2 regions of the Vibrio alginolyticus NBRC 15630 genome follow, and region 2 is predicted to be linked to the other one. Evidence: predicted binding sites of a transcription regulator. Region 2 holds the regulator's gene; the other holds the start of a gene.
What was found. The regulator CRP, encoded in region 2, controls carbon source genes, mostly activating them, when cyclic AMP is high. The targets are predictions, from matches to a motif close to TGTGANNNNNNTCACA.
Positions count from the first base shown of each region.

Region 1 (6,412 bases), 450 kb from region 2:
ACCAAATCCGCTTCGTCTTGCTCTTCAGATGAGTCGATATCAAAACCCGTAATCTCAATCGTGGCATCATGCTCGGCGTGATGAGAGCCTTGCTTGACCAAGCCAGAATAACTGGTGATGCGCCAGTTTCTGTCGATAGGGTTTTGCAGCTCTTTCGCGCTAAGATCGTGTATTTCTTCTTGTGGTGCTACGTACTTCTCTTCGAGTTGCGGCGGCGGATCGGCCACAACGACACAATCAAGCTCGTCTTGTTGCTTTGTTAAACTTTGGTACAAATCGTTGATGCCACCTTCTTGACCATTTTGAATCAAATAGCCAATCGCACTGCGGTGTACGCCGGTTGGCTCTTTGGTCGAACGGCCATTGCGTAAAGGCGAGGCTCCAATAAAACACGCATACACAGCACGCGTTAGTGCCACGTATATCAAGCGTAAGTCTTCCGCCAAACGCTCTTTATCCGCTTGCTTCATGGACGCATCGTTGCCAGTGATATCCAGTACCGTGCGGTCATTGGCTGCATCGTAATATTTGGCTTCGCTGGCTTCTCGATAGCTGAACACAAACGGCAGAAATACGAGGTCATACTCCAAGCCTTTTGATTTGTGAATAGTTACGATCTGCACTAAGTTACGTTCCGATTCTAAACGTTGGATTTGGTCATCACTGCCACCCAAACCGTTTTCCGCATCACTGATGGACTGAGCGAGCCAACGCAGCAGACCGTGGTCGCTGTCCAGTTCATTACTGGCTTGTTGAAGCAGTTCACCGATGTGCATTAAATCGGTAAGTACTCGCTCACCATTTTCACCCTGTGAACTCGCACCTTCTTCTAGTAATCGCTCGGCAATATGGCGTTTGCTGATCACCGCGCGCAACATCGGCAGCACACCACGTTGAACCCAAAGTTTGCGATATTCTTTGAATTCGTTTACGGCGTTTTCCCACACAATTTCATCGTTATTAAGTGCATCCAAACTTGCTGCGTCGAGGGCAAACAGCTCAGAAGCAAGACTTGCACGCAGCGCACGGTCATTTTCTGGAGTCAGCACCGCTTGCAGCAAACGCTGTAAATCCTGCGCCACCGAACTGGTAAACACACTGTCTCGGTTAGACAGGTACACGCTGGCAATGCCTTTATCAGCCAACGCTTGTTTGATCATTCGACCTTCGCTACCTGTTCGAACCAATACCGCGATATCGCCCGCTTGAACCGCTTTCTGTTTTTCGCCATTCACCAGACACGCTTGCCCCTGTTGAGCCTGCGTCAAAATAGTTTGGATTTGGCTTGCGGTCGCCTCTGCCATTCGAGTCAAATACTCGCCTTTTGGTAGCGGTTTATCGTCCGCTTCTTGCAACCAATAAGTCAGCGCCGGTTGCTTTTGGCCACCCATAGTCCAAATGCGTTTTTCGGCATTGGGACTGTACTTAACGGGTAAGAACGGGATGTCCGAATCGTAGATAAATGGACTGTCTGGCAAAGCAAATACTTGGTTTACCGCCTGCACCATATCTGCGCTAGAACGCCAGTTGGTTCCCAACGTGTAGTGGGCACTTACTTGGTTACGCGCTTTGATATAGGTGAAAATGTCTGCGCCACGAAAGCCATAAATCGCCTGCTTGGGGTCACCGATCATAAACAAACCACATTCCGGGTTGTTCAGATAAATACGGCTGAAAATACTGTATTGAAGCGGGTCGGTATCTTGAAACTCGTCAATCATTGCGACAGGATACAAAGTACGAATACGCGCCGCTAAAAGCTCGCTTTCGTCCGTATCGATAGAAGCAGAAAGTTGCGTCAGCAAATCATCGAAAGAGAGCCACTGTTTTTGATTTTTCGCGTTGGCCAGCATCACACGACAATGCTCAATCGCATGAGCAAGCAGTGGCGCTTTTAAGCTGATTGGATTGGCAAGAAATGTTTCAATGGCTTCAAATACCGCATGCTGCGGCGCACTGCCTTTCGATGTTTTTTCCAACAAGACGTTTTGCGCGAATTTCTCCAGCTTGTCTGGATAATCGTAACCTGTGGTTTCCGTTGCTGCCCAAGCGTTTACCGCCTCCAACCACGTCGGCAGAGACTTTTTGGTGTAGCTGCGTTTGTTAATATCTGAATCTGAAATCAGCGTGAAGAAGTCATCTTGGCTTTCTCGCCACTGTGCTTTTAATTCATCAATTTTTTTCAGATTTTCAGTATGAAGATCTGCCAAACTGCCTTTCATTGCAGGAACAGAAAGGCTTAACGGCGCACCGGTTAAGTAATTGCTGATGTCAGACAACAACGCAGATGGAGAGCTCCATAGCTGGCGAATTTCCCCAGCCAAGGTAAATGGTAACGGGTAGAAATTGCGACGCCAGTAATCGGCTACAACTTGCGCTTTTAGGTGACTTTCATCGGTCACAAACTCGTTGTTAAATCGGCTGCCAGATTCAAACGCATTTTGCGTTAGCATACGTTGGCAAAAACCGTGAATGGTGTAGACCGCCGCCTCGTCCATCTGACGCTCTGCCTGCAATAAAATTTCTGCGGCTTGCTTGTGATCGTCAAACTCATTAAGCAAAGGTTGGATCACCGGATCGGAACTCTGTCCACGCGCAAACGCGATTCGCGCGTCATGGATCCTTGCCCTGATACGATCGCGTAATTCCGCAGTTGCCGCTTCGGTAAAGGTTACGACCAGAATTTGGTCGACTGTAAGCGGTACGCGATGTCGAGTTTCCTCGCAGCCGTGACCAAGCAAAAGGCGCAGATATAAACCTGCAATAGTGAAGGTTTTACCTGTACCTGCTGATGCCTCGATTAACCTCGCGCCATGCAGAGGAAACGTCATCGGTTCTAGTGGCGTTGGTTGAGGTTGCTCTGTGCGGTCTAACGTATGTAGAGGACACTCTGCACCTGACATTTGATCCATAACGCTGAATCTCTCCGGATTATTTACTAGGACGTATCACCTAATAAATGTGATCTATAGTTAAAAATTCTATTAATATGTTTAACAAGTTGGATCATTTAGAGCTTTGTGAGATCTTTCTCACGGTTATCCATAAGACGTACCGTTAGTATGCGCCCCACGAGATAAGCCAAACCTTTTTGGCGGCACAACTCAAATGAATTAAACAAAAGTATCATGGTCCCTCTGACCTTGTGGCCGTACAGCGAACGCCCTACAAAAAATAATGATTTTCTGGCGGCCACCCTACTCTTCCTTCTCTTTATCCAACTTTCTTTATCACGCTTTTACATCATCAGCGTCTTGAACCGCTAAGCGCGCACCTTGCAAAACTAATGCTGTCAGCAAACGAACTTCTGAGGCCAACTCATCATTCCAAGCAGGCCAAATTCGAGAGATGTACGCATTATTGCCTTCGCCCGGGCTCATGAAGCCATTATTGAATGCGTCAGCCATTTTCTTCAAAGATTTCTCTTCGTCATCGACCCACTGACCGCGGCTAAAGCCCGCTTCAACACAAGCCAACGCCGTTTTCGGGAAATAAGGCAAAGGCTTAGTCATGCCTTCGAAGAACAAGCGAACTAATTCAGTCAGTAGCTGTTTGGCATACTGCGCATCGGCAATTTCTGGGTAGATCAAATGCAGCGCGCCTTCTTTACGATCGTAACCAATGATGTGGGTTTTCTTAGCATGACCCGACGCCGACATGGCAAGGTGATCGATCCACGCAGCAAGGTAATCCTGAGCTCGAATCTTACCGCTTCGGTAGCGAATCAACCCAGATTGGTAACACTGGGTTAGCCAACCTGTCAGACGAACGTTTTTCTCTTCGCCTTCATTTCGCTCAAACAAGGAATCAAACGTCAGGTCGATTTCCAAATCGTCTTGAGGCGCACCAGATAAAAACGCCAGTTTATCCACCAGCTCTTCCGCCTGAACTCGGTTGGTTTCAAATTCGATATCACCAAACGCCCCCACCGGCAGTTTGCCTTGCGCGCGCTGTTGACTCATAAAGTGTTTAAGCACCTCTGCTTTTTTCTCTGGCTGCGTCAATGTCGTTTCAAGCAAGGTTTCTAACAGCTCATCACGCATTTGATAGCTTTCCAAACCACCTAAAACAAAGGGTTCGTCGTCTTCCATCACCGGCAGTGGCGGTTCAAAGATTACTTTTAAGCGACGATTGAAAAAATACTGCACCGGTAAGCGCCAGAAACGTTGCAACTCGACTAAGTCGAGCTCAAGTGGGAACGTCGCTCCTAACAGATAGTCGTCTAATGCCCGATTAAAATCACGACGAACATAGCCTTGCGATTGACTACTTTGAGTCAATGCCGCTGGAATCCACTCTTTCGCGTAGCTGGCGTGCATGCCTTGGAACGCACTTGGGCTAAACGGCACCATGGCGTGGGCATTCACCAACGCATTTAATAAGTTGTCGCCAGACTCATCAACGGGCAACGCTTCATCACCACTTAAACAATAGTTTTGGTGGCAGTATTCCATCAGCTCAGAAACCAGAACCGAAGGTACTCGCTCGGTGTTGTCTTGGATTGAACGGCCAACATAACTGATGTAGAGCGTTTGCTGTGCAGACAACATCGCTTCGAGGAATAGGTAACGGTCATCATCTCGGCGCGAACGGTCGCCCGGCTTGGTTCTTCCCGTCATCAAGTCAAAGCCTTCTGGCGGCATGGAGCGTGGGTACACGCCGTCATTCATCCCCAGTAGACAAACGGTTCTAAACGGAATAGAGCGCATCGGCATCAGGGTACAAAAGTTCACTTGACCAGCCAGGAAGCGCTGGCTGACTCGTGTGCCAGATAATTTGTTTTGAAGGTATTGGCTGATGATCGACGGCGACAACGCATCATCAAATGCGGCATCAGCTAATTGCTCTTTGAGTTGACTGAGCGTATCGCGAATGGATTTGAGCGCCATTTCGCCTTCTAACTCAACTGAGAAAAAGTCATCCAGCAGTGAAACCAAAGTCTCTCGCCAACCATCAATAGTCTGAACATGAGAAAGTTTGCTTCGATAAGTGCTAATTTGTTGGATAAAGTGTGCCAACTTGCCCGCAAGCTCTGCACCCATGCCTTGCACTTCGTTGTACGGAGATAAACTACCTTGCTCGGTTTCAAACAAGCCTGCGGATTCTGGCATCGCATAGCCGAGCAACATGCGTTGAATACCAAATTGCCACGTGTTTTGACGTGTTTCCGGCAGTTCAAATTCGCGTCCGGTATTGGCATCCAATCCCCAGCGAATCCCCGATTCCTCAACCCATTGTTTGGCTTGTAAGAAATCATCTTCGCTGAGTTCAAAACGCTTTAATATCGCCGGAGTTTCCAGAAGTTCGAGTAGTTCTGATGCCAAACAGCGCGTATTGGGTAAGTTCACCAACTGCATAAATGCGGCGAGAATTGGGCTCTCTTGATCGGCGGTTCGGTCAGAAATCGAATAGGGAATAAAACGCTCACCCGGTGCGTTACCAAAGACCGCCTGAATCGCAGGGCTGTAAGCGTTGATGTCCGCGACCATCACGATAATATCGCGCGGTTTTAACGTTGGGTCAGCATCGAACATCGCCAATAGTTGATCATGCAGCACTTCCACTTCACGCATCGGGCTGTGACAAGCGTGTAGGCTCAGTGATTTATCACCCAAGCTAACCACTTGTTTGTGACGACTGTTTTCAATCTGTTGGTCATCTTGATGTTCTTCAAGATTGAGAATATCCGCTTGCAATTGATGGAGCAGACTGTCGCGCTCAACATCAACAAACGCTTCAATTTCATGAGACTCCAGCTGAGACAACAGATACATATTGTCACGCCCGAGTTTACCCATGGACGCCAACAGGCTGTTGCCGACCACATCGGTGTGCAGCTCATCGATCACATTATCTTCCAATGAGCCTTTCAGTTGCTCAGTTTCACCTTGCACTTCCGAGTGATCGTCCTGCCACACAACGTGCTGACGATGTTTCGCCGCCAAACGAGCCAGATACTTGCGATCTCGAACTTCACCCCAGTAATAACGACACGGGTTGGTGAACATCAGATGCACATCGATATGCTCACCAATTGCTTTTAGCGCATCCATATAGCGAGGCGGTAACGAAGAAATGCCAAAAACAAACAAACGCTTGGGTAAATGGTCAAAATTGCCGTTAAAACTCGCTAACGTGTCGATAAAGTGCTCATAAAGGTTGGCACGGTGATAAGGAGACTGCCCTAATGACACTGTGTGATCGTACAACGCTTGCCATAAGATCGGCTGCCACGGATGCTCATCTTCCAGCTCTGGCACACTCTGCCCAGCTTCCCAACTTGCGATCCATTCCGGACGATACACCAAGTAACCATCGAAAATATCGGCAATTTTCTCAGCCAGTTGATACAGCTTAGAGTGGTCACTGTCATCTTTGAGGTACTGCGCTAACGGCGAAAACACCTCTTGGT
Region 1 is NC_022349.1:1,576,331-1,582,742, forward strand. Features, by position in the region: gene recB (exodeoxyribonuclease V subunit beta) at 1-2,903, opposite strand, end outside; gene recC (exodeoxyribonuclease V subunit gamma) at 3,231-6,412, opposite strand, start outside.
Region 1: recB (exodeoxyribonuclease V subunit beta) is a predicted target of CRP. The motif match lies at 3,022-3,037, and genes of this name have one in related genera.

Region 2 (6,412 bases):
GAGCAAACGCCATGGACGGGTGAATTGGCGATGAAGCTATGGGAAGAAGCCGGTTTGCCGAAAGGCGTGATTAACCTTGTTCAAGGCGCTAAAGAAACTGGTATCGCCCTAGCTGACGCAAAAGGCATTGATGGCGTACTGTTTACGGGTAGCGCGAATACGGGGCATGTATTACACCGTCAATTTGCGGGTCAACCAGGCAAGATGCTCGCACTAGAAATGGGGGGTAATAACCCGATGGTGATCTCTGATAAATATGGTGATTTGGATGCCACGGTTTACACCATCATCCAGTCAGCGTTTATCAGTGCTGGGCAGCGTTGTACGTGTGCTCGTCGTTTGTATGTGCCATTGGGTGAAAAAGGCGATGCGCTTATCACCAAGCTCGTTGAAGCGACACGCAATATTCGCGTAGACCAACCATTTGCAGAACCTGCGCCATTTATGGGACCGCAAATTTCGGTCGTGGCAGCCAAGTTTATTCTTGATGCACAAGCTAATCTACAGTCTCTTGGCGGTGAAAGCTTGATTGAAGCGAAAGCAGGAGAGGCGGCGTTTGTTTCTCCTGGTATCATTGATGTAACGAACATTGCTGAGTTACCAGATGAAGAATACTTCGGCCCACTTCTGCAAGTGGTGCGCTACGAAGGATTAGACAAAGCCGTAGCGCTAGCAAACGATACGCGCTTTGGTTTATCTGCTGGCTTGGTTTCAACCGACGACCAAGAGTGGGAATACTTCGTGGACCACATTCGTGCCGGCATCGTGAACCGCAACCGCCAGTTAACGGGTGCAAGTGGTGATGCACCATTTGGTGGTCCGGGGGCGTCGGGTAACTTGCGTCCAAGCGCTTACTACGCAGCAGATTACTGTGCGTACCCAATGGCATCAATGGAAGGTCAAGAAACTGTCTTGCCTGCAACATTGAGTCCAGGTGTAGCGCTATAAGATTTAATAATAGAGTCGCAACTATGCATTGCGGCTCACCTTGCCGGCGCATCATTTAGGTATGGGTTGTAGTGATCGTTGGCAGAACACGAAAAGTGAGCAAAGACTCGGAAAAGCGTGTTGACTGACTGGCATTTACCGTCACAGGTTGATGGTTGCTCGTTCATTATTCTGGACAACTTTTGTTGTGAACGAGCAGCCAACTTCCGCTTACCTTTAAACTCTACATCTCGTAACAAGGAGTCGTTATGACGCCCGATGTGTTATTTGAATCGCTATGGCAAGATTACATTCAACGTCTTTGCCCTTCGGCGGCTAAAGTGCATCAGCTGCTTCAAGAAGATGAGCCTCTGATTAATGATCATATAGCTTTACGTACCTTCAATATCGCGCCTCTTGGTATTGAAACTCTAGCTAAGCCATTTGTAGCTATTGGTTACAAGGCGTGTGGTGATTACGTTTTCGAAAGCAAAAAGCTGGTTGCTAAGCACTATGAGCACCCAGATCCGAAGAAACCTAAAGTATTTATTAGTGAGCTAAAAGTTGAAGAGTGCTCGTCTGAGCTACAAGAGATTGTGAAAAATTTGGTGGCACAAGTCGATGCTGACAAGCTGAACGATAGCGCATTCTTACATGGTGGACGCTTGTGGGATTTAAGCTTTGCTGATTACCAAACGTTGGCTAAAGAAAGTGAGTACGCATCTTGGCTTGCGGCGCATGGTTACGGAGCAAACCACTTCACGGTGAGCGTTAACCAGCTCAATGAATATGAAGAAGTGAAGCAGGTAAACGATCATCTGCGTACCGCTGGGTTTACCATTAATGAAAATGGTGGTGAAGTGAAGGGCACTCCTGAGGTGTTGCTAGAGCAGTCATCGACCATGGCAGATAAAGTAGCGGTTCGTTTTAGCGAAGGCACTGAAATTATCCCTGGCGGGTTTTATGAATTTGCTAAGCGCTATCCGATGGAAAATGGTGATTTGTACCCAGGTTTCGTGGCCGCTTCAGCTGACAAAATCTTTGAAAGTACGAATGGCTAAGTTTTAGGGTTAACCTGTTAAGCTTACTCATTAGTGTTCGCTGCACCCTATCTCATTTGGTCATGAGCAAATAAAAAGCCACCAATGTTGCCATTGGTGGCTTTTATAATTTTGTTCGTGTCACTCTAGTTTGAGATTAACGAGTACCGTAAACCACGATGGTTTTACCGTGAGCAGAGATTAGGTTCTGCTCTTCTAGCATCTTCAAAATACGACCTACTGTCTCACGAGAACAGCCAACAATTTGACCGATTTCTTGACGAGTGATCTTGATTTGCATGCCGTCTGGGTGAGTCATTGCGTCTGGTTGTTTTGCAAGGTTCAGAAGCGTCTGAGCGATACGACCAGTTACGTCTAGGAACGCCAGGTCACCCACTTTTTGGCTAGTTACTTGAAGACGACGAGCCATCTGCGCAGAAAGACGCATTAGGATGTCTGGGTTTACTTGGATAAGCTGACGGAACTTCTTGAAAGAAATTTCAGCAACTTCACAAGGAGATTTAGCACGAACCCAAGCTGTGCGCTCTTGGTCTTCCTCGAATAGACCAAGTTCACCAATAAAGTCTCCTTGGTTTAGGTAAGAAAGGATCATCTCCTTACCTTCTTCGTCTTTGATAAGAACCGCAACAGAACCTTTAACGATGTAGTACAAAGTTTCTGCCTTTTCGCCCGCGTGAATTAGCGTGCTCTTTGAAGGGTACTTATGAATATGACAGTGTGAAAGAAACCACTCTAATGTTGGGTCGGTTTGAGGTTTACCTAGAACCATAATATCTCACTTCCTCTGCAGGGTACGCTTGCGCTATCCATATTTTAGCTAAGCCTGAATTAGGCCTACTAGAATAAGAGCACTTTTTATATGCTGCAAGCTCTCTTGTGTTTCGGTAAGAAATAGTATCCTTTTTCGAAAACGATTTCTTGATTTTAATCGTGCCATGATTGAGATTTTGTAAGCAAAACTGTGCACATGATCACGGTATGAAAAGTAAACATCTTCGCAGGCAGGTTTTTAGCCAATTTTCCCTGTTTCGATGAGCTGTTGTAGGATAGGCCGAACTATGAGCTCCATTGCAAAGCTCATCTTACCGCCGGGTACGACAATCGTGTTGTGGCGTGACATGAATGAGCCATCAATCATGGCCAGCAGATATGGGAAGTCGACATTCTTGATACCGCGTAGGCGAATCACCACAAAACTCTCATCCAAACTAGGGATGCCTTTTGCATTAAGTGGGTTGGAAGTATCAACGGTCGGTACGCGCTGGAAGTTGATGTGAGTACGAGAAAACTGCGGAGTGATATAGTTGAGGTAATCGTCCATGGATCGCACGATTGAGTCCATTACCGCTTCACGCGAATGGCCGCGATCGCGAGTGTCACGTACGAATTTTTGGATCCACTCTAAGTTCACAATCGGCACCATGCCAATTAAGAAATCCACATGTTGAGCAACATTAACATCGCCATCGACCACGCCACCATGTAACCCTTCATAAAACAGCACGTCGCTGTTTTCGGGTAAGTCTTGCCACGGTGTAAACGTGCCTGGCATTTGATTGTAGGGAACCGCTTCGTCAAACGTGTGCAGATAACGGCGCACGCTGCCAGTACCGTCATGCCCGAACTTACGGAAAAACTCTTCTAATCCCGGGAAGTCATTAGCTTGTGGGCCAAAGTAGCTAATGTGTCGACCTTGCTCGCGGGCTTTGCGAATTTCGATGTCCATTTCTGGGCGAGTAAAGCGATGGAAGCTATCGCCTTCAACCCATGCGGGTTTAACGTTCATCATATTGAACATTTTACGGAAGGCTTCAGATGTAGTGGTCGTGCCGGCACCGGACGAACCAGTAACCGCAATAATTGGGTGTTTAGCTGACATGACAAACCTTGTCGAAAATTACTTACCTGTAATGTGCAGTAGAGTTACTACTGCACGGTCGATATCCCACTATAGCACGTAACAATACCTTGTCATCGAGTGGGATACGGTAAAATGTGAAGGGTCTAAAATTTTGTTTTATGCTGAATATCGACGGTTTCGTGTAGCTCAGAGAACACGATAACCGCTTCACCTTTTTCCAATTGAGCTTTAACTTGATCAATTTTGTCTTGCAAAGAAACCTCGACGGTTCCGTAATCCGTTCCTTCGCGTAAGACGAATTCACGAATTAAGTTTTCCAATGTTTCCGGCGCAATGTCTTGCCATGGAATGATCATAAATACCTCTAACTTTTATGATGAGCGGCTAGTTTACTGCGTTCGTTGCTTGGATACAGCAGAAAGGTAATCTGCGGCGATACTTTCGTAATACGCAGGCAGCGCTTCCTCCAACCAAAACTTAGGTTTTAACGCCGTTCCTGTCAGGAAGCCAACATGGCCGCCGTGCTCAAAGAGACGGTAATCAATGTTATCTGGCAGAACAAACTTCGGGATCACATCGTCGGTCATGAACGGATCGTCTTTGGCATGGATGATCAGTGTCGGTAGCGTGATTTGTTGTAGTTTACTTAAGCCAGAGCATTGGTCGTAATAATCTTGTGCGTCTTTAAAGCCGTGCAGTGGTGCCGTGATCAAATCATCGAATTCATACAATCGTGTGACACGTTTTATTGAGTTGTAAGACAAAGCGAGCTCGCCATGCAACAAGTGATGTTTTTGCAACGCGTTGCGTTTGAGTGAAGAGAGTAGGTAACGGCGATACACTTTCGAAAAGCCTTGTTCAATACGGTTTGCACACGCTGCTAGGTCTAAAGGCGCTGAGATAATAGTCGCTGCATTCAAAATAGGGTGGTCTTTATATTGGGCTAAATAATTCGCCAACATGTTACCGCCAAGAGAAATACCAACCGCAACTTTGGGGTGATCAGGAAAACGTTGTTCAAGGTGCTCTAGGAAGTAACGAGCATCCGTCACTTCACCCGAATGGTAAGCTCGTGCTTTTTTGTTTGGTTTACCGCTGCAGCCACGAAAATGCATCATCACCGACAGCCATCCAGATTGAGCAAATGCATTCATTAACCCATTGGCATAAGGGCTATAGAAGCACCCCTCTAACCCATGAAATAAAACAAAAATCGGCTTTTTTTGTGCAGGCTCTTGGGTTGGGTCCTCGCTCCACGCGAGATCGAGAAAGTCGCCATCGGATGTATCGAGGGTTTGCCAAATCGGCGTAAATAACGCTTTTTTGCGAATAAAACGCGGCAAAAGCGTTTGGAGATGCGGGTTTTTGATCCCGGCGGCTGCGAAAAATTGTGTCATACCTAACTGCTCTTATGCGGTCCTTCGGTGTCCGTTGAAGAACTTATTAATATAATCCTTTATAAAGATTATAGGTATTCTACAGATTTATGGGCGTTTTGGTGGTTGAATGTTTGGCACCGGCATAGCAAAGGCTTGCTGCAAATGCTCCCCACCGAGTTGACGACAGTATCTCAACGTCAGTGGGTCACCATCATTTTTGAGTAGTGCAAGTGAGTTAATGCAGTCCACCAAATCCGCTTGTTGCTGCTTTTCTAGTTGCAGCTCAAACTGCAAGGTCTCACGATACAAAGCGTCATTGACTTGAGACTTAAGGTGGCGACGAAGGTCGCGAAAGGAGTGAAGTAAAGTTTCGCTCCTACCTAGACAGTCTTGCACCAAGGGCCAGTCTTTTTCTTGGAAAATGAGTTGCTGCTCATCGAGCCATCTGAGCAGCAGGAGTAGGTTCACGTTACCGTGGTAGTTGTTCTGTAATGATAAACACGCCTCTTTCACTTCTCGCACACCATAAAATTGCAGACTAAACTGCCAAAGGTGTTCTAGGGTGAGTGTGTATTCAGCGTGTTGATTACTCATTGATTAAACTCTAGCTCCATCTGCTCCAACGTTTCTTGAGCAGACATCCATTCCATTTCAATTTCTTCGAGCTCAGCTTTACTGGAAGCTTGAAGTGCCAGCACTTGGTTAAGTTTAGCTTTATTTTCGGCCGCATACAGTGAGTTGTCCGCCAATTGTTCTTCAGCTTCGGCCAGTGCAGCACCTAACTTATCCATTTTATTTTCTAGTTGTGTCAGCGTTTTGCGAATTGGCGCTGTCTGTTTTCGAAACTCTGCATCGCGACGTTTTTGCTCTTTCTTCGCAGCTGCGCTGTTGGCCGTATCTTTGCTTGGCTGCGCAGCCTGCGCTTCTTTGCGTTCCGCTCTTTGTTGTTCGGTTAACCATTTATAATAGTCATTTAAATCACCGTCGAACGGAGCAACTTGTCGATCATGCACTAAATACAAGTCATCGGTCGTAGCGCGCAGTAAATAGCGGTCGTGCGAAACAATCACCATCGCACCTTCGAATGTTTGCAGTGCCATCGTAAGTGCTTGGCGCATGTCCAAGTCTAAGTGGTTGGTCGGTTCATCAAGTAGCAACAGGTTTGGCTTTTGCCACACAATTAA
Region 2 is NC_022349.1:2,029,206-2,035,617, reverse strand. Features, by position in the region: gene astD (succinylglutamate-semialdehyde dehydrogenase) at 1-948, shown strand, start outside; gene N646_RS09300 (DUF1338 domain-containing protein) at 1,197-1,988, shown strand; gene crp (cAMP-activated global transcriptional regulator CRP) at 2,125-2,757, opposite strand; gene N646_RS09290 (phosphoribulokinase) at 2,998-3,867, opposite strand; gene N646_RS09285 (YheU family protein) at 3,993-4,205, opposite strand; gene N646_RS09280 (hydrolase) at 4,239-5,246, opposite strand; gene N646_RS09275 (TIGR02444 family protein) at 5,334-5,822, opposite strand; gene N646_RS09270 (ABC transporter ATP-binding protein) at 5,819-6,412, opposite strand, start outside.